One region of the Pseudomonas iranensis genome, then DNA from elsewhere that is predicted to be linked to it. Evidence: predicted binding sites of a transcription regulator. Region 1 holds the regulator's gene; each other region holds the start of a gene.
The links. The regulator FliA, encoded in region 1, starts transcription of late flagellar genes. The targets are predictions, from matches to a motif close to CTAAAGTTTNNNNNNNNNNNGCCGNTAA.
Positions count from the first base shown of each region.

Region 2: HU724_RS24120 (methyl-accepting chemotaxis protein) is a predicted target of FliA. The motif match lies at 1,746-1,773, and genes of this name have one in related genera.
Region 3: HU724_RS14700 (methyl-accepting chemotaxis protein) is a predicted target of FliA. The motif match lies at 2,557-2,584, and genes of this name have one in related genera.

Region 1 covers NZ_CP077092.1:1,912,324-1,917,143, reverse strand. The annotation lists gene HU724_RS08500 (chemotaxis protein CheA) at 1-927, opposite strand, end outside; gene HU724_RS08495 (protein phosphatase CheZ) at 981-1,769, opposite strand; gene HU724_RS08490 (chemotaxis response regulator CheY) at 1,788-2,159, opposite strand; gene fliA (RNA polymerase sigma factor FliA) at 2,327-3,067, opposite strand; gene fleN (flagellar synthesis regulator FleN) at 3,064-3,894, opposite strand; gene flhF (flagellar biosynthesis GTPase FlhF) at 4,011-4,820, opposite strand, start outside.
Region 2 covers NZ_CP077092.1:5,357,487-5,362,306, forward strand. The annotation lists gene HU724_RS24120 (methyl-accepting chemotaxis protein) at 49-1,674, opposite strand; tRNA gene HU724_RS24125 (tRNA-Pro) at 1,836-1,912, opposite strand; tRNA gene HU724_RS24130 (tRNA-Lys) at 2,010-2,085, opposite strand; tRNA gene HU724_RS24135 (tRNA-Pro) at 2,091-2,167, opposite strand; tRNA gene HU724_RS24140 (tRNA-Asn) at 2,177-2,252, opposite strand; gene clpB (ATP-dependent chaperone ClpB) at 2,550-4,820, opposite strand, start outside.
Region 3 covers NZ_CP077092.1:3,289,870-3,294,689, reverse strand. The annotation lists gene HU724_RS14720 (LysR substrate-binding domain-containing protein) at 1-738, shown strand, start outside; gene HU724_RS14715 (MmcQ/YjbR family DNA-binding protein) at 735-1,094, shown strand; gene HU724_RS14710 (DUF1294 domain-containing protein) at 1,153-1,581, opposite strand; gene HU724_RS14705 (undecaprenyl-diphosphate phosphatase) at 1,578-2,408, opposite strand; gene HU724_RS14700 (methyl-accepting chemotaxis protein) at 2,713-4,347, shown strand; gene pnuC (nicotinamide riboside transporter PnuC) at 4,716-4,820, shown strand, end outside.

The DNA.
Region 1 (4,820 bases):
AGTCGCAGCGCTGGCGTCAAACTTGCCTTTGCCGTGCAATTCGTCGAGCAGCGATTCGAATTCGTGATCGCTGATCAGGTCGCTGCCGGCCGCAGCGGCTGCCGGTGCAGCAGGGGCTGCCGGCGCCGAAGCAATGGCCGATTCCAGCGCGTCAACGGCGAAGTTGCCCTTGCCGTGCAACTGATCGAGCAAGGCTTCGAATTCGTCGTCGGTGATGTCCGAACTGTCGCCTGCAGCAGGCGCGGCCGGAGCCGCTGCTGCTGGCGCCGGAGCGACCGCATCGACAGCGAACTGGCCTTTGCCGTGCAGCTGATCGAGCAGCGATTCAAACTCCGCGTCGGTGATTTCATCGCTGGCGGCCGTGTCGGCAACCTGCGCCGGAGCAACAGCAGCAGCCGGGGCCTCGGCCTGAGCCTTGACGGCATTCAGCGAGTCCAGCAGTTGTTCGAATTCGTTATCGGTAATGTCGTCCGATGCGCTTTCGGCCACCGGCTCTTCCACCACTTCTACCGGTGCGGCCACGGCTTCATCCGCCGATTGCGGCTCGGCCAGACGCGCCAGCGCGGCCAGCAGTTCCGGCGTCGCAGCGGTGATCGGTGCACGTTCACGGACTTCGCTGAACATGCTGTTCACCGCGTCCAGTGCTTCGAGCACCACGTCCATCAGTTCTGCATCAACGCGACGCTCACCCTTGCGCAGGATGTCGAACACGTTTTCGGCGATGTGACAGCACTCCACCAGCTCATTGAGCTGAAGGAAGCCGGCGCCCCCTTTTACAGTGTGGAAACCGCGAAAAATTGCATTGAGCAGATCTGCATCATCCGGGCGGCTTTCCAGCTCGACCAGTTGTTCGGACAGTTGCTCAAGAATCTCGCCGGCCTCAACCAGGAAATCCTGAAGGATCTCTTCATCGGCGCCGAAGCTCATTAATGGGGTGCTCCTACAGGTCTAAAAACCCAAAAAACCCGAATTCCGAAACTCTAGAATCCAAGGCTGGATAACAAATCGTCCACATCGTCCTGACCGGACACAACGTCTTCTCGTTTATCGGCATGAATCTGCGGACCTTCACCCTGCGAGAGATGTTTTTGTGGATCTTTTTCAGCAAGCATTGCGGCGCGGTCATGTTCGATGCCCGCAAAGCGGTCGACCTGACTGGCCATGAGCACGAGTTTGAGCAGATTGCTTTCGACTTCGGTGACCAGTTGGGTCACACGCTTGATCACTTGACCTGTGAGGTCCTGGTAATCCTGAGCCAGCAGGATGTCGTTGAGGTTGCTCGACACCGCACGGTTGTCCGTGCTGCTGCGTGACAGAAAACCGTCGACCCGGCGCGCCAGTTCACGGAACTCTTCAGCCCCGACCTCGCGACGCATGAAGCGACCCCAATCAGCACTCAACGTCTGCGCTTCATCAGCGAGACTGTTGACCACCGGCGTGGCGCTTTCCACCAGATCCATGGTGCGGTTGGCCGCGGCTTCCGTCAGCTTGACCACATAGCCCAGGCGCTCGGTGGCGTCGGTGATTTGCGACACTTCCTCGGCCTGCGGCATGTGCGGATCAATCTGGAAATTGACGATCGCACTGTGCAGTTCACGTGTGAGCTTGCCCACTTCCTGATACAGGCCGCGGTCACGGGTCTGATTGAGCTCATGGATCAGTTGCACCGCGTCGCCGAACTTGCCTTTTTCAAGGCTCTCGACCAGTTCGACCGCGTGTTTTTTCAGGGTCGATTCGAAATCGCCCTGTGATGATTCGTTATGCTCCATAGCTCCCCCGCGCATTCATCAGCCGATGCGTTCGAAAATCTTCTCGATTTTGTCTTTCAACGCTTGAGCCGTGAAAGGTTTGACCACGTAACCGTTCACACCGGCCTGAGCGGCCTCGATGATCTGCTCGCGCTTGGCTTCAGCAGTCACCATCAACACCGGGAGGTGCTTGAGTTTTTCATCGGCGCGCACGTGACGCAGCAGGTCGATACCGGTCATGCCCGGCATGTTCCAGTCCGTTACCAGAAAGTCGATGCTGCCGCTGTTGAGCACCGGAATGGCGGTTACGCCATCGTCGGCCTCGACGGTGTTGGTGAACCCAAGATCGCGCAGCAGGTTCTTGATGATCCGCCGCATCGTTGAGAAGTCATCAACGATGAGGATTTTCATGTCTTTGTTCAATTCGACCTCCAAGCAGTCTTAAACGCGCCCAGCACCTGGACGCGCCACTTCAATCAATCGGCATAGCACTCGAAGTTTGTCTGGAGCACAACGGATCGAGACCGGCGCCGTTCATCACCGCACCAGCCTCGTTTCGCAGTGTCCCCACACTGCCTTCAGCGCGCTCGCCACTCCCCCAAACGCCCCCGCAGACGGGCCGCGCACTGGCTGTGTAACTGGCTGACCCGCGATTCACTGACGCCAAGGACTTCACCGATTTCCTTGAGGTTCAGCTCTTCGTCGTAGTACAGCGCCAACACCAGTCGCTCACGCTCCGGCAAATTGGCAATCGCGTCCGCCAGCGCCGCCTGGAAGCGTTCATCTTCCAGATCGCGTGACGGCTCCATATGAGCACTCGCGCCATCCTCGTGCAGCCCTTCGTGTTCGCCGTCCTGCAACAGGTCGTCGAAACTGAACAGGCGACTGCCCAAGGTGTCATTCAGAATCCCGTAGTAATCGTCGAGACTCAATTGGAGTTCGGCCGCAACCTCGTGATCTTTAGCGTCACGGCCGGTTTTAGCTTCAATCGAGCGAATCGCGTCGCTGACCATCCTGGTATTACGGTGAACCGAGCGTGGCGCCCAATCCCCTTTGCGCACTTCATCGAGCATCGCGCCGCGGATTCGAATGCCCGCGTACGTTTCGAAACTGGCGCCTTTGCTGGCGTCGTATTTGGTCGAGACTTCCAGCAAACCGATCATCCCGGCCTGGATCAGGTCTTCGACCTGCACGCTGGCCGGCAGGCGCGCCAGCAAGTGATAGGCAATGCGCTTGACCAGTGGCGCGTAGCGCTCGATCAATTCGTATTGCGCGTCACGCGCCGACTTTTTGTAAAGATTCATGCCACTGGCGGTCATATCACAGGCCCTGCGGTTTGCTGCACGAGACGCTCGACGAAAAATTCCAGATGCCCGCGCGGGTTGGCCGGCAGCGGCCAGGTGTCGACCTTCTGGGCGATGGCCTTGAAGGCCAGCGCGCACTTGGAACGGGGAAAGGCTTCGTAGACGGCGCGCTGCTTCTGCACCGCTTTGCGCACGCTTTCGTCGTACGGCACGGCGCCGACGTATTGTAGGGCGACGTCAAGGAAGCGATCCGTGACCTTGGTCAACTTGGCGAACAGGTTGCGCCCTTCCTGCGGGCTCTGCGCCATGTTGGCCAGCACGCGGAAGCGGTTCATGCCGTAGTCGCGGTTGAGCAACTTGATCAGCGCGTAAGCGTCGGTGATCGAAGTCGGCTCGTCGCAGACCACCAGCAACACTTCCTGGGCGGCACGAACGAAACTGACTACCGAGTCACCAATACCCGCAGCGGTGTCGATCACCAGCACGTCGAGATTGTCGCCGATGTCGCTGAACGCCTGGATCAGGCCGGCGTGCTGCGCCGGGCTCAGGTGCACCATGCTCTGCGTGCCGGAGGCCGCCGGCACGATGCGAATCCCGCCCGGGCCCTGCAACAGCACGTCGCGCAGTTCGCAACGGCCTTCGATGACGTCGGCCAGTGTGCGCTTGGGTGTCAGCCCCAGCAGAACGTCGACGTTCGCCAGGCCCAGGTCGGCGTCCAGCAGCATGACCCGACGGCCAAGCTCTGCCAGCGCCAGCGACAAGTTCACTGACACGTTAGTCTTGCCGACGCCACCTTTGCCGCCGGTCACCGCGATCACCTGTACGGGATGCATGCTGCCCATGTTATTTCTTTACCTTGTCTTGCATAGACGGAGGCCACATTACTGGCTGCGCGTTCCTGATCGGAACAATGCGTGGCAGACCATCGATGTAGGTACAAAAACTGTTCATGATTACCTCAGCCAACCTGCTTGGTCGGGCTGTGATAGATATCAGCGAACATGTCAGCCATGGCTTCTTCGCTGGGTTCTTCCTGCATTTGCACGCTGACGGCGCGGCTGACCAGTTGATGACGGCGCGGCAGATGCAGATCATCCGGAATCCGTGGGCCATCGGTCAGATACGCGACCGGCAATTCATGACTGATCGCCAGGCTCAACACTTCGCCGAGACTGGCCGTTTCATCCAGTTTAGTCAGGATGCAGCCGGCCAGCCCGCAACGCTTGTAACTGTGATAAGCGGCGGTTAGAACCTGTTTCTGGCTGGTGGTTGCCAGGACCAGATAATTTTTTGAGCGAATGCCACGCCCGGCCAGGCTCTCAAGCTGCATGCGCAACGCCGGATCACTGGCTTGCAGGCCGGCAGTATCGATCAAAACCACGCGCTTGCGTAGCAGTGGATCCAATGCCTGCACCAGCGACTGACCCGGATCGACGTGCGTTACCGGCACGTTAAGAATGCGCCCGAGGGTTTTCAATTGTTCCTGCGCGCCGATGCGGAAGCTGTCCATGCTCACCAGTGCGACGTTCTGCGCGCCGTACTTGAGCACGTAACGCGCGGCGAGCTTGGCCAGCGTGGTGGTCTTGCCCATGCCGGCGGGGCCGACCATGGCAATCACACCGCCCTCTTCCAGCGGCTCGACTTCCGGTACGGCAATCATCCGCGCCAGGTGCGCGAGCAGCATGCGCCAGGCCTGACGGGGTTCTTCGATATCGGTGATCATCGCCAGCAGATCGCGCGACAGCGGGCCGGACAGGCCGATGCGCTG
Region 2 (4,820 bases), 2.6 Mb from region 1:
TGCTGTTCTCAAATCAGTGGGCGAAGGCCTGCAATGAATCGCTGTTCATCAGAGCTGGAACCGCCGCACCATGCCCTGCAGCGCATTGGCCAGTTGCGACAGCTCATGGCTCGATGCGCTGGTCTGATCAGCCCCCGCAGCCGAACGCACCGACAGGTCGCGAATGTTCACCAGATTGCGATCCACTTCCCGCGCCACCTGCGCCTGCTCCTCGGCAGCGCTGGCGATTACCAGGTTGCGCTCGTGAATCTCGTGCACCGACGCCGTGATCGTCACCAGCGCCTCACCCGCCCGCTCTGCGAGAACCAGCGTGCTCGCCGCACGAGATGCGCTGGCCTGCATTGACTCCAGCGCCTGGCTCGAACCGCTGCGCATGCCTTGCACCATCTGTTCGATTTCCTGCGTCGATTGCTGGGTGCGATACGCCAGTGCGCGCACCTCGTCGGCCACCACCGCAAAGCCGCGACCGCTTTCGCCCGCACGTGCTGCCTCGATGGCAGCGTTGAGCGCCAGCAGATTGGTCTGCTCGGCGATGGCGCGAATCACGTCCAGAACCTTACCGATGTCTTGCGATTGTTTGGCCAGCGACTGCACCAGTTCACCGGTGTTCTGCACATCACTGGCCAGCGCATTGATCGCGCTGGCGGTTTCGCTGACGCGCTCCTGGCCCAATTGCGCCGACTGACTGGACTGGCGCGTGGCATCGGACGTCGACACCGCGTTGCGCGCGACCTCCTCCACCGCAGCGGTCATCTCGTTAACCGCAGTGGCGGCCTGTTCGATTTCGTTGTTCTGCTCTTGCAAGCCTTGGGTGCTGTCGACGGTAACGGCGCTCAGTTCATCCGCGGCGGTTGCCAGTTGCGTAGCTGAGCCGCTGATACCTTGCAGGGTCTCGCGCAGGTTCTGTTGCATCGTCGCCAAGGCCTTGAGCAAGCGGCTGACTTCGTCATTGCCATGGGTTTCGATCGGTCGGGTTAGATCGCCCTTGGCGACACTTTCAGCGGCATCCACGGCGCTGCTCAGCGGGCGCACGATACTGCGCGTGAGCAACATCGCCAGCGCCACCGTGGCCAGCGCTGCCAAGGCAATGAACAGAGTTACGATGGTGCGCGAGGTTTCATAATGCGCGGCGGACTTCTCGCTTTCGGCAGCGACCTGGCGGGCGAACAGATCGGCGAGATCATTGAGCTGTTTGCCGGAGCCGTCGACCACGGTCTTCATGTCCACCAGGAGCAATTTGGTCAGCTCGTCACGCTTGCCTTGCTCGGCAAGGGTGAATGACTGGGCAATGCCAGTGCGATAGGCGGCGAAGGTTTTCTTGAACTGGTCATACAGCTGCTGGCCTTCGGCAGTGTCGACCAGTTTGTCGTAGGCGGCGATCTTCTCGCTCAGCTCCTTGTCGCGGGTGTCCATCTGGCCACGGTAGGTGGCGATGTTGGCCGGATCCTGATCGAGCGCCATGCGCAGGGAGATAGTGCGGATGCGCAGCATCAGTTCACGGATCTCGTCGCCGCCACGGATGCTCGGCAACCAGCGGTTCTCCACCGCCACCTCACTGTCGCGAATGCTCGACATCTGCCCCAGCGCAAACACGCCGAGCAAGGCCACCAACACCGCGATCAGGGCAAAACCCAGGGCAGCCCGGGGAGCAATATTCAACTGACGAAGCAACATGACGAACGCCCTTATTCTTGTAATGGCCAGATCAAGGGGCGAAGCGTTGGCAGTCCCCTCGTGTTAGCGGGCTATCGGCAGGTTGTATGACGACTTGAAGGGATTCAGCTTTCGGCAGGCAAAAAAAATCCCCGTATCTTTCGATACGAGGATTTTCAATATGGTCGGGGTAAGGGGATTCGAACTCCTGACATCCTGCTCCCAAAGCAGGCGCGCTACCGGACTGCGCTATACCCCGGTAAAAAAAAGGCGACCTTTCAAAGATCGCCTTCTTCGATCAGCGCTTTTGGCCTCTGATCTTAAGATTCGATCCCAGCGCAAACTGGTTTCAAAAATGGTGGGTCGTGTGGGATTCGAACCTACGACCAATTGGTTAAAAGCCAACTGCTCTACCAACTGAGCTAACGACCCAAATATGGTCGGGGTAAGGGGATTCGAACTCCTGACATCCTGCTCCCAAAGCAGGCGCGCTACCGGACTGCGCTATACCCCGGTTTGAAATTGGCTCCGTGACCAGGACTCGAACCTGGGACCCAATGATTAACAGTCATTTGCTCTACCGACTGAGCTATCACGGAACTACATATTTCAATTTACAACGGTGAAGCTTTGTTGCATCTCGCCACCCGTTCGCATCGCTGCGTTCGTGTGTCTGAGGCGCGCTATTCTACAACCTAGAACACCTCTGTCAACCCCCTAAATTGCTTTCAAGTTAATGATTTGCAACTTATTTCAGATTCCAACCCGGTGGGTTGAAACGCTGCCGGTGACTGACTGCGGGGCGCACTTTACAAGCCTTTTCCTTTGAGTTCAACAGCCTGGCGAAAAAAAGGCCTCGCAATGCGAGGCCTTCCCGGTTTCATTGCCGCTGAGGCTTAGCCGAAAACGATTTCGTCGTTCTCGACCTTGCCGGTGGCGGTGTCGCCAGGCATGAAATGACCCGACAGGATCAACTGCGCCAGCGGGTTTTCGATCCAGCGCTGGATCGCCCGTTTCAAAGGACGTGCGCCATACACCGGGTCGTAACCAACGGCGATCAGCTTGTCCATCGCTTCCGGGCTCAGTTCCAGCTTCAGCTCGCGCTCGGCCAGACGGCTGCGCAGACGACCCAACTGGATCTCGGTAATCCCGGCGATCTGATCCCGCGCCAGCGGCTCGAAGATCACCACCTCGTCGACCCGGTTGATGAACTCCGGACGGAAGTGCGACGTCAGCGCGTCCATCACAGCAGCGCGCTGCGCCTCGCGATCACCGACCAGTTCCTGGATCTGCATCGACCCGAGGTTGGAGGTCATCACGATCACCGTGTTGCGGAAGTCCACCGTACGCCCGTGACTGTCGGTCAGCCGGCCATCCTCAAGCACTTGCAGAAGGATGTTGAACACATCCGGATGCGCCTTCTCGACTTCGTCCATCAGGATCACCGAGTACGGCTTGCGACGCACCGCTTCGGTCAGGTAACCGCCCTCTTCATAGCCGACGTAGCCCGGTGGCGCGCCGATCAGACGAGCCACGGAATGTTTCTCCATGAACTCGGACATGTCGATCCGAACCATCGCCTCCTCGGTATCGAAAAGGAATTCGGCCAAGGCCTTGCACAGCTCGGTTTTACCGACACCGGTAGGGCCGAGGAACATGAACGAGCCGCTCGGCCGATTCGGGTCGGACAACCCCGCGCGGGACCGCCGCACGGCGTTGGCCACAGCCACAACCGCTTCTTCCTGACCGATTACCCGTTTGTGCAACAGGCTCTCCATCTTCATCAGCTTGTCGCGCTCGCCTTCGAGCATCTTCGACACCGGGATGCCGGTCCACTTCGACACGACTTCGGCAATCTCTTCTTCAGTCACCTTGCTGCGCAGCAACTGGTTTTCGCTCTTGCCGTGCTGGTCGACCATTTGCAGGCTGCGTTCCAGGTCGGGGATCACCCCGTACTGCAACTCGGCCATGCGATTCAGGTCGCCTTTGCGCCGCGCGGCTTCCAGTTCCTGGCGCGACTGTTCGATCTTCTGCTGGATCTGCGCAGAACCCTGCACCTCGGCTTTTTCCGAGTTCCAGATTTCTTCCAGATCCGAGTACTCACGTTCGTGACGCTCGATTTCTTCCTGGAGTTTTTCCAGGCGTTTCTTCGCCGCGTCGTCGCTTTCTTTCTTCAGGGCCTGGGATTCCACCTTCAGCTGAATCAGGCGCCGCTCCAGACGATCGAGTACTTCCGGTTTGGAGTCGATCTCCATGCGGATACGGCTGGCGGCCTCGTCGATCAGGTCGATGGCCTTGTCCGGCAACTGCCGATCCGTGATGTAGCGATGGCTGAGTTTCGCCGCGGCAATGATCGCGCCGTCGGTGATCGCCACCTTGTGGTGAACCTCGTAACGCTCCTTGAGGCCACGCAGAATAGCGATGGTGTCTTCTTCGCTCGGCTCGTCCACCAGGACTTTCTGGAAACGCCGCTCGAGCGCCGCGTCCTTCTCTATATATTGGCGGTACTCGTTGAGCGTGGTCGCGCCGACGCAGTGCAACTCGCCGCGAGCCAGCGCAGGCTTGAGCATGTTGCCGGCGTCCATCGAGCCTTCGCCCTTACCGGCGCCGACCATGGTGTGCAGCTCGTCGATGAACAGAATGATCTGCCCTTCCTGCTTCGACAGTTCGTTGAGCAAGCCTTTGAGGCGCTCTTCGAATTCACCACGATATTTGGCGCCGGCAATCAACGCGCCCATGTCCAGCGACAGCAGGCGTTTGCCTTTGAGGCCGTCCGGCACTTCGCCGTTGATGATGCGCTGCGCCAGCCCTTCGGCGATCGCGGTTTTACCCACGCCAGGCTCACCGATCAGCACCGGGTTGTTCTTGGTGCGGCGTTGCAGAACCTGAATGGTGCGGCGGATCTCGTCGTCACGGCCGATCACGGGATCAAGCTTGCCGTCTTCGGCGCGCTTGGTCAGGTCGACGGTGTACTTGTCCAAGGCTTGACGCGACTCTTCGTGGTTGGCGTCATTTACCGCTTCGCCACCACGCAGGTTGTTGATCGCGTTTTCCAGGGCTTTTTTGCTCACGCCTTGGCCGAGCAGCAACTTGCCGAGCTTGCTGTTCTCGTCCATCGCGGCGAGCAGCACCAGCTCGCTGGAGATGAACTGGTCGCCCTTCTGCTG
Region 3 (4,820 bases), 1.4 Mb from region 1:
CTCACTGCCGTCGGTGAACGCTATTTGCGTCACTGTCAGGCGATGTTGCTGGAAGCGGAAATGGCTGACGAAGCGGTGGCGAGCATGTCCAGCGAACCGCGCGGGCGCTTGCGGGTGTCGTGCCCGACCGGCCTTGCCCATGAAATGCTGCCGACGGTGATCAGCGACTTTCTTGGCAAGTTTCCTCAGGTGCAGCTGGAAGTCGTGCTGCTCAACCGCCGGGTCGATCTGGTCACTGAAGGCATCGATGTCGCTTTGCGTGTGCGCGATCACGGCGATGAAGACCCGTTGCTGGTCACCCGCCGCTTGCGTCAGGCGCAAGCGGTGGTGATCGCCAGCCCGGCGTTCATGCAAGGCAAGATCATCAATCATCCGCAGGACCTGAAAACCCTGCCGGTACTGGGCGCGCTGGAAGCCGATCGCATGGTCCATGTGCGCCTGCTCGATCAGCAAGGCAAGAGCGTCGATCTGAGCATGGAAGCGCGGCTGGGCATCGATGACTTCGTGGTGCGCAAGGCCTGCGTGCTCGCCGGTCAGGGCTTTACCGTGCTGCCGATGATGTTCTGCGAAACCGAATTGCGTAACGGCACGCTGGTGCAAGTGCTACCGCAATGGTCATTGCCTGGCGGCTGGCTGCAAGCGGTGTACCCGCACCGGCGCGGGGTAATGCCGGCGGTGCGCGCATGGATCGATCACCTGGTCGAATCGTTCAATGCCTGCGGGGATAGATTTCTATGAAACAAGGAAGAATGAGCGAAGCCGAGGTCGCCGAGTTTTGTCTGGCCCTGCCCGGCGCCCGGGAAGATTACAAATGGGGCGGCGTACGGGTGTTCTCGATTGCCGACAACAAGATGTTTGCCTTGCAAGGATTACGTGGTGATTCGCTGGCGTTCAAGGTCGACAAGGACCTGTTTCTCGGCCATTGCGACCGCCCGGGGATTCATCCGGCGCCGTATCTGGCACGGGCGCAGTGGATCATCATGCACCCGCCCTACCCGCTGGGTGCCGAGGAATTGCGGGGACTGTTGCAGCGATCCCATCAACTGGTAGTGAGCAAGTTGCCTAAAAAAACCCAAATCGGCCTGCTTTTGTAAGCACGCAGACCCTGTGGGAGCGAGCAGGCTCGCTCCCACAGGGGATTTTCGGTGGACGTTAAATCAGCGACAGCAAGTTCGATCCGAGGAAAATCTGGTCAATCCAGAACACCTGATGCAGCAGCACAATCACCCAGAACAGAATCTGAAACGAGACCTTGCGCGTCTTGTGCCGAAACACCTGCTGGGCGATCAGCGCACCCGGCCAGCCCCCCGCCAGTTCGACCGCATGGAGGATATTCTCCGGAGTGCGCCAGGCATCGGCGCGGGCCTTGCGCTTGTCGGCCCAGTACAGAAAGAACGCCAGCACACTGACAATCCCGTACGCCGCCAGCGGCACTCGCGAGATGCCGCTGAGCCACATCGACAGCGAGCCGAACAGCGGCAGCGCGCAGACGATCAGCAACACCACGAGCTTCAATTTCAGATGCTGAACGCGCCCGCCTGAAGGTCGTCCCTCAGGGCGGCGCGTGCGGGAATCGTTCATGCCTTGGCCGCCGACCAGTCCACCCAGCCGAACTGCCAGGTCGCCAGAATGAACAGGCCGAACGCAATCCGGTACCAGGCAAAGGCTGCGTAGCTGTGGCTGCCGATGAACTTGAGCAGGCCGCGCACAGCGATCATGGCGAAGATGAACGCCGTGACAAAACCAATGGCGAACACCGGAAAATCCGCCGGCACAAACAGGTCGCGGTATTTGTAGCCCGAATACACTGCCGCACCGACCATGGTTGGCATGGCGAGGAAAAACGAGAACTCGGTGGCGGTCTTGCGTGACAGCCCGAACAGCAAGCCGCCAATGATCGTCGAGCCGGAACGTGAGGTGCCGGGAATCATCGCCAGGCATTGCGCGAAGCCGATTTTCAGCGCGTCGGTCCAGCGGATCTCGTCGACGGTTTCGGCGTGGACTTCATGTTGGCGCTGTTCGGCCCACAGCATGATGATCCCGCCGATGACCAGCGCCGCCGCCACGGTGATCGGGTTGAACAGGTATTCGTGAATCAGGTCGGCAAAGATCACCCCCAGTACCACGGCGGGCAAAAAGGCGATCAGCAGGTTGGCGGTGAAACGCCGGGCGCTCGGCTGGGTCGGCAGGCCGATCACCACGTCGAGGATCTTGCGGCGAAACTCCCAGACCACGGCGAGGATCGCGCCGAGCTGGATGATGATGTTGAACGCCATGGCCCGTTCGCCGCCGAAGTTCAGCAAGTCGGCGACGATGATCTGGTGTCCGGTACTCGAAATGGGCAAAAACTCCGTCAGCCCTTCTACAACTCCTAGAATCAGTGCCTGCAAGGCGGTCCAAAGATCCATCAATCCCCCAGAGAGCGATGCGCGCGGGCATGCCCCGATAGTATTTTTTCGTTCACTGCGTCCAGCGTAGCCGGTAAAAGCTGTAGCGATTGCGCGCGCACAGGATCCACACGAAACGGTAAAAATTCCGTGAAATATCAAAACCGGATTCAGGTTTTTGCGCGCGGGGCCGAAATCCTAACAGACAAGCCTTAATAGCGCTCCCCGCGTTAGGCGGCTCAAGTCGCACAATCGCAAGCCCACAGCGGTGGCTGGATGCTGGCGATCGTTTATTACAAGAACAAGAATCCGGAGTGACAGCGTTATGAACAGCTTGCGCAGTGTGTCGATCAGCCGACGCTTGTGGCTCATCTTGATCGTGGCGGTGGTCATGTTGCTGACCTTGGGCGTGCTGATGCTCAAGCAGATCCACGACGACCTCTACCACGCCAAGGCGCAGAAAACCCAGCACGTGGTGCAGACCGCCAGTGGCCTGCTGACTTATTACCACGGCCTGGAAACCGCCGGCACCCTGACCAGGGATGCCGCGCAAAAACAGGCGCTGACCGCGATCCGTGGCCTGCGCTATGACCAGAGCGACTACTTCTGGATCAACGACCTCACCCCCGTGATGGTCATGCACCCGACCAATCCCAAGCTCGAAGGCCAGAATCTTTCGGCGATCCGCGACCCGGACGGCTTTGCGGTGTTCAACGAGATGGTCGCCATCGCCAAGGCCAAAGGCGCGGGCATGGTCAATTATCGCTGGCCCAAACCGGGGGCGACTGACCCCGTTGCGAAGACCTCGTATGTGAAGCTGTTTGAGCCGTGGGGCTGGGTGATCGGTTCCGGTGTTTACGTCGACGATGTTCAGGCGGAATTTCAGGAACAAATGATCAAGGCGTCGGCGATCGGCCTGGCGATTGCGCTGATCATGGCGCTGCTGGTGATCCTGATCGCACGCAGCATCGTCCGTCCGTTGCAGGAGACCGTGAATGCCATGGCGAACATCGCCAGCGGCGAAAGCGACCTGACCCGCAGCCTTGATACCCACGGCAAGGACGAGGTCACTGAACTGGCCCATCACTTCAATGCGTTCACGGCCAAGTTGCGCCGAGTGATTGGTGACCTGCAGGTGTCGGCCAGCGCTTTGGGCCAGTCTTCCAGCGAGCTGGGCAACGATGCCTCGCAGGCGCAGCAGCGCAGTCAGCAGCAATCGCAGCAGATGGAACTGGTGGCCACGGCGATCAACGAAGTCACCTACGGCGTGCAGGACGTGGCGAAAAACGCCGAGCACGCCGCCGCTGAAATGCGCGACGCCGAAGCGCAGGCGCAACAGGGGCAGATCAACATCGACGGCAGCTTGCAGCAGATCGACAAGCTGTCCGGGACGATCGATCAGGCGGTGGAAGTGATCCGCACCCTGGCGGCGGAGAGCACGCAGATTGGCAGCGTGCTGGAAGTGATTCGCTCGATTGCCGAGCAGACCAATCTGCTGGCCTTGAACGCGGCGATTGAAGCGGCGCGCGCGGGGGAACAGGGTCGCGGGTTCGCCGTGGTGGCCGATGAGGTGCGCTTGCTGGCTCAGCGTACGCAGAAATCGACCGCTGAAATTCAGTCGATGATCGAGCGTTTGCAGAATCACTCGGAGGCTGCGGTGAAGGTGATCGGCGACAGCAGCAAGGCCTCGCAATTGACCATCGAACAGGCGGGACTGGCCGGGGCGAGCCTTAATGCCATTGGCCAGGCGTTGCGTAATCTCAACGGCCTGAATGCGTCGATTGCCAGCGCTACCTTGCAACAGGCGCAGGTGGTTGAGGACATCAACCAGAACGTGACCCAGGCGGCCGGGCTTTCCCATAGCACCGCGTTGGCGGCTGAACAGTCGAGTGCAGCCAGTCTGCGGCTTGGGCAACTGAGCGAACAGCTCAACGGGTTGCTGCGCCAGTTCCGGGTCTGACCGGTCACCGAGGTGAGCCCACCCCTCATCGGAACGCCGCCCGCCCAGCCCTCTCCCCGAGGAGAGGGAGCAGATCATTGCGCTTTTCATGATCTGCGTTCGACGCGATATTCCAGGTCAGCGTACCTCGACCAAACAACGCGGTCAGTTCCCTTTCCCTCCGGGAGAGGGTTAGGGTGAGGGGCTTTTGATCGCAGATCACTGGGCGTTTCATGATCTGCGTTCGACGCGATATTCCAGGTCGGCGTACCTCGACCAAACAACGCGGTCAGTTCCCTCTCCCTCCGGGAGAGGGTTAGGGTGAGGGGCTTTTGATCTGACTAATGCAGTACAATCCGCCCCCTTCTCAACTCCCCCAAGGATCCGCCATGTCCGGGCTTGAACTGTTTGCCGCTGCCCTCGGTGTCATCGCCGTGTGGCTGACGGTCAAGCAGAATCCGTGGTGCTGGCCGATCGGGCTGGTCATGGTGTTG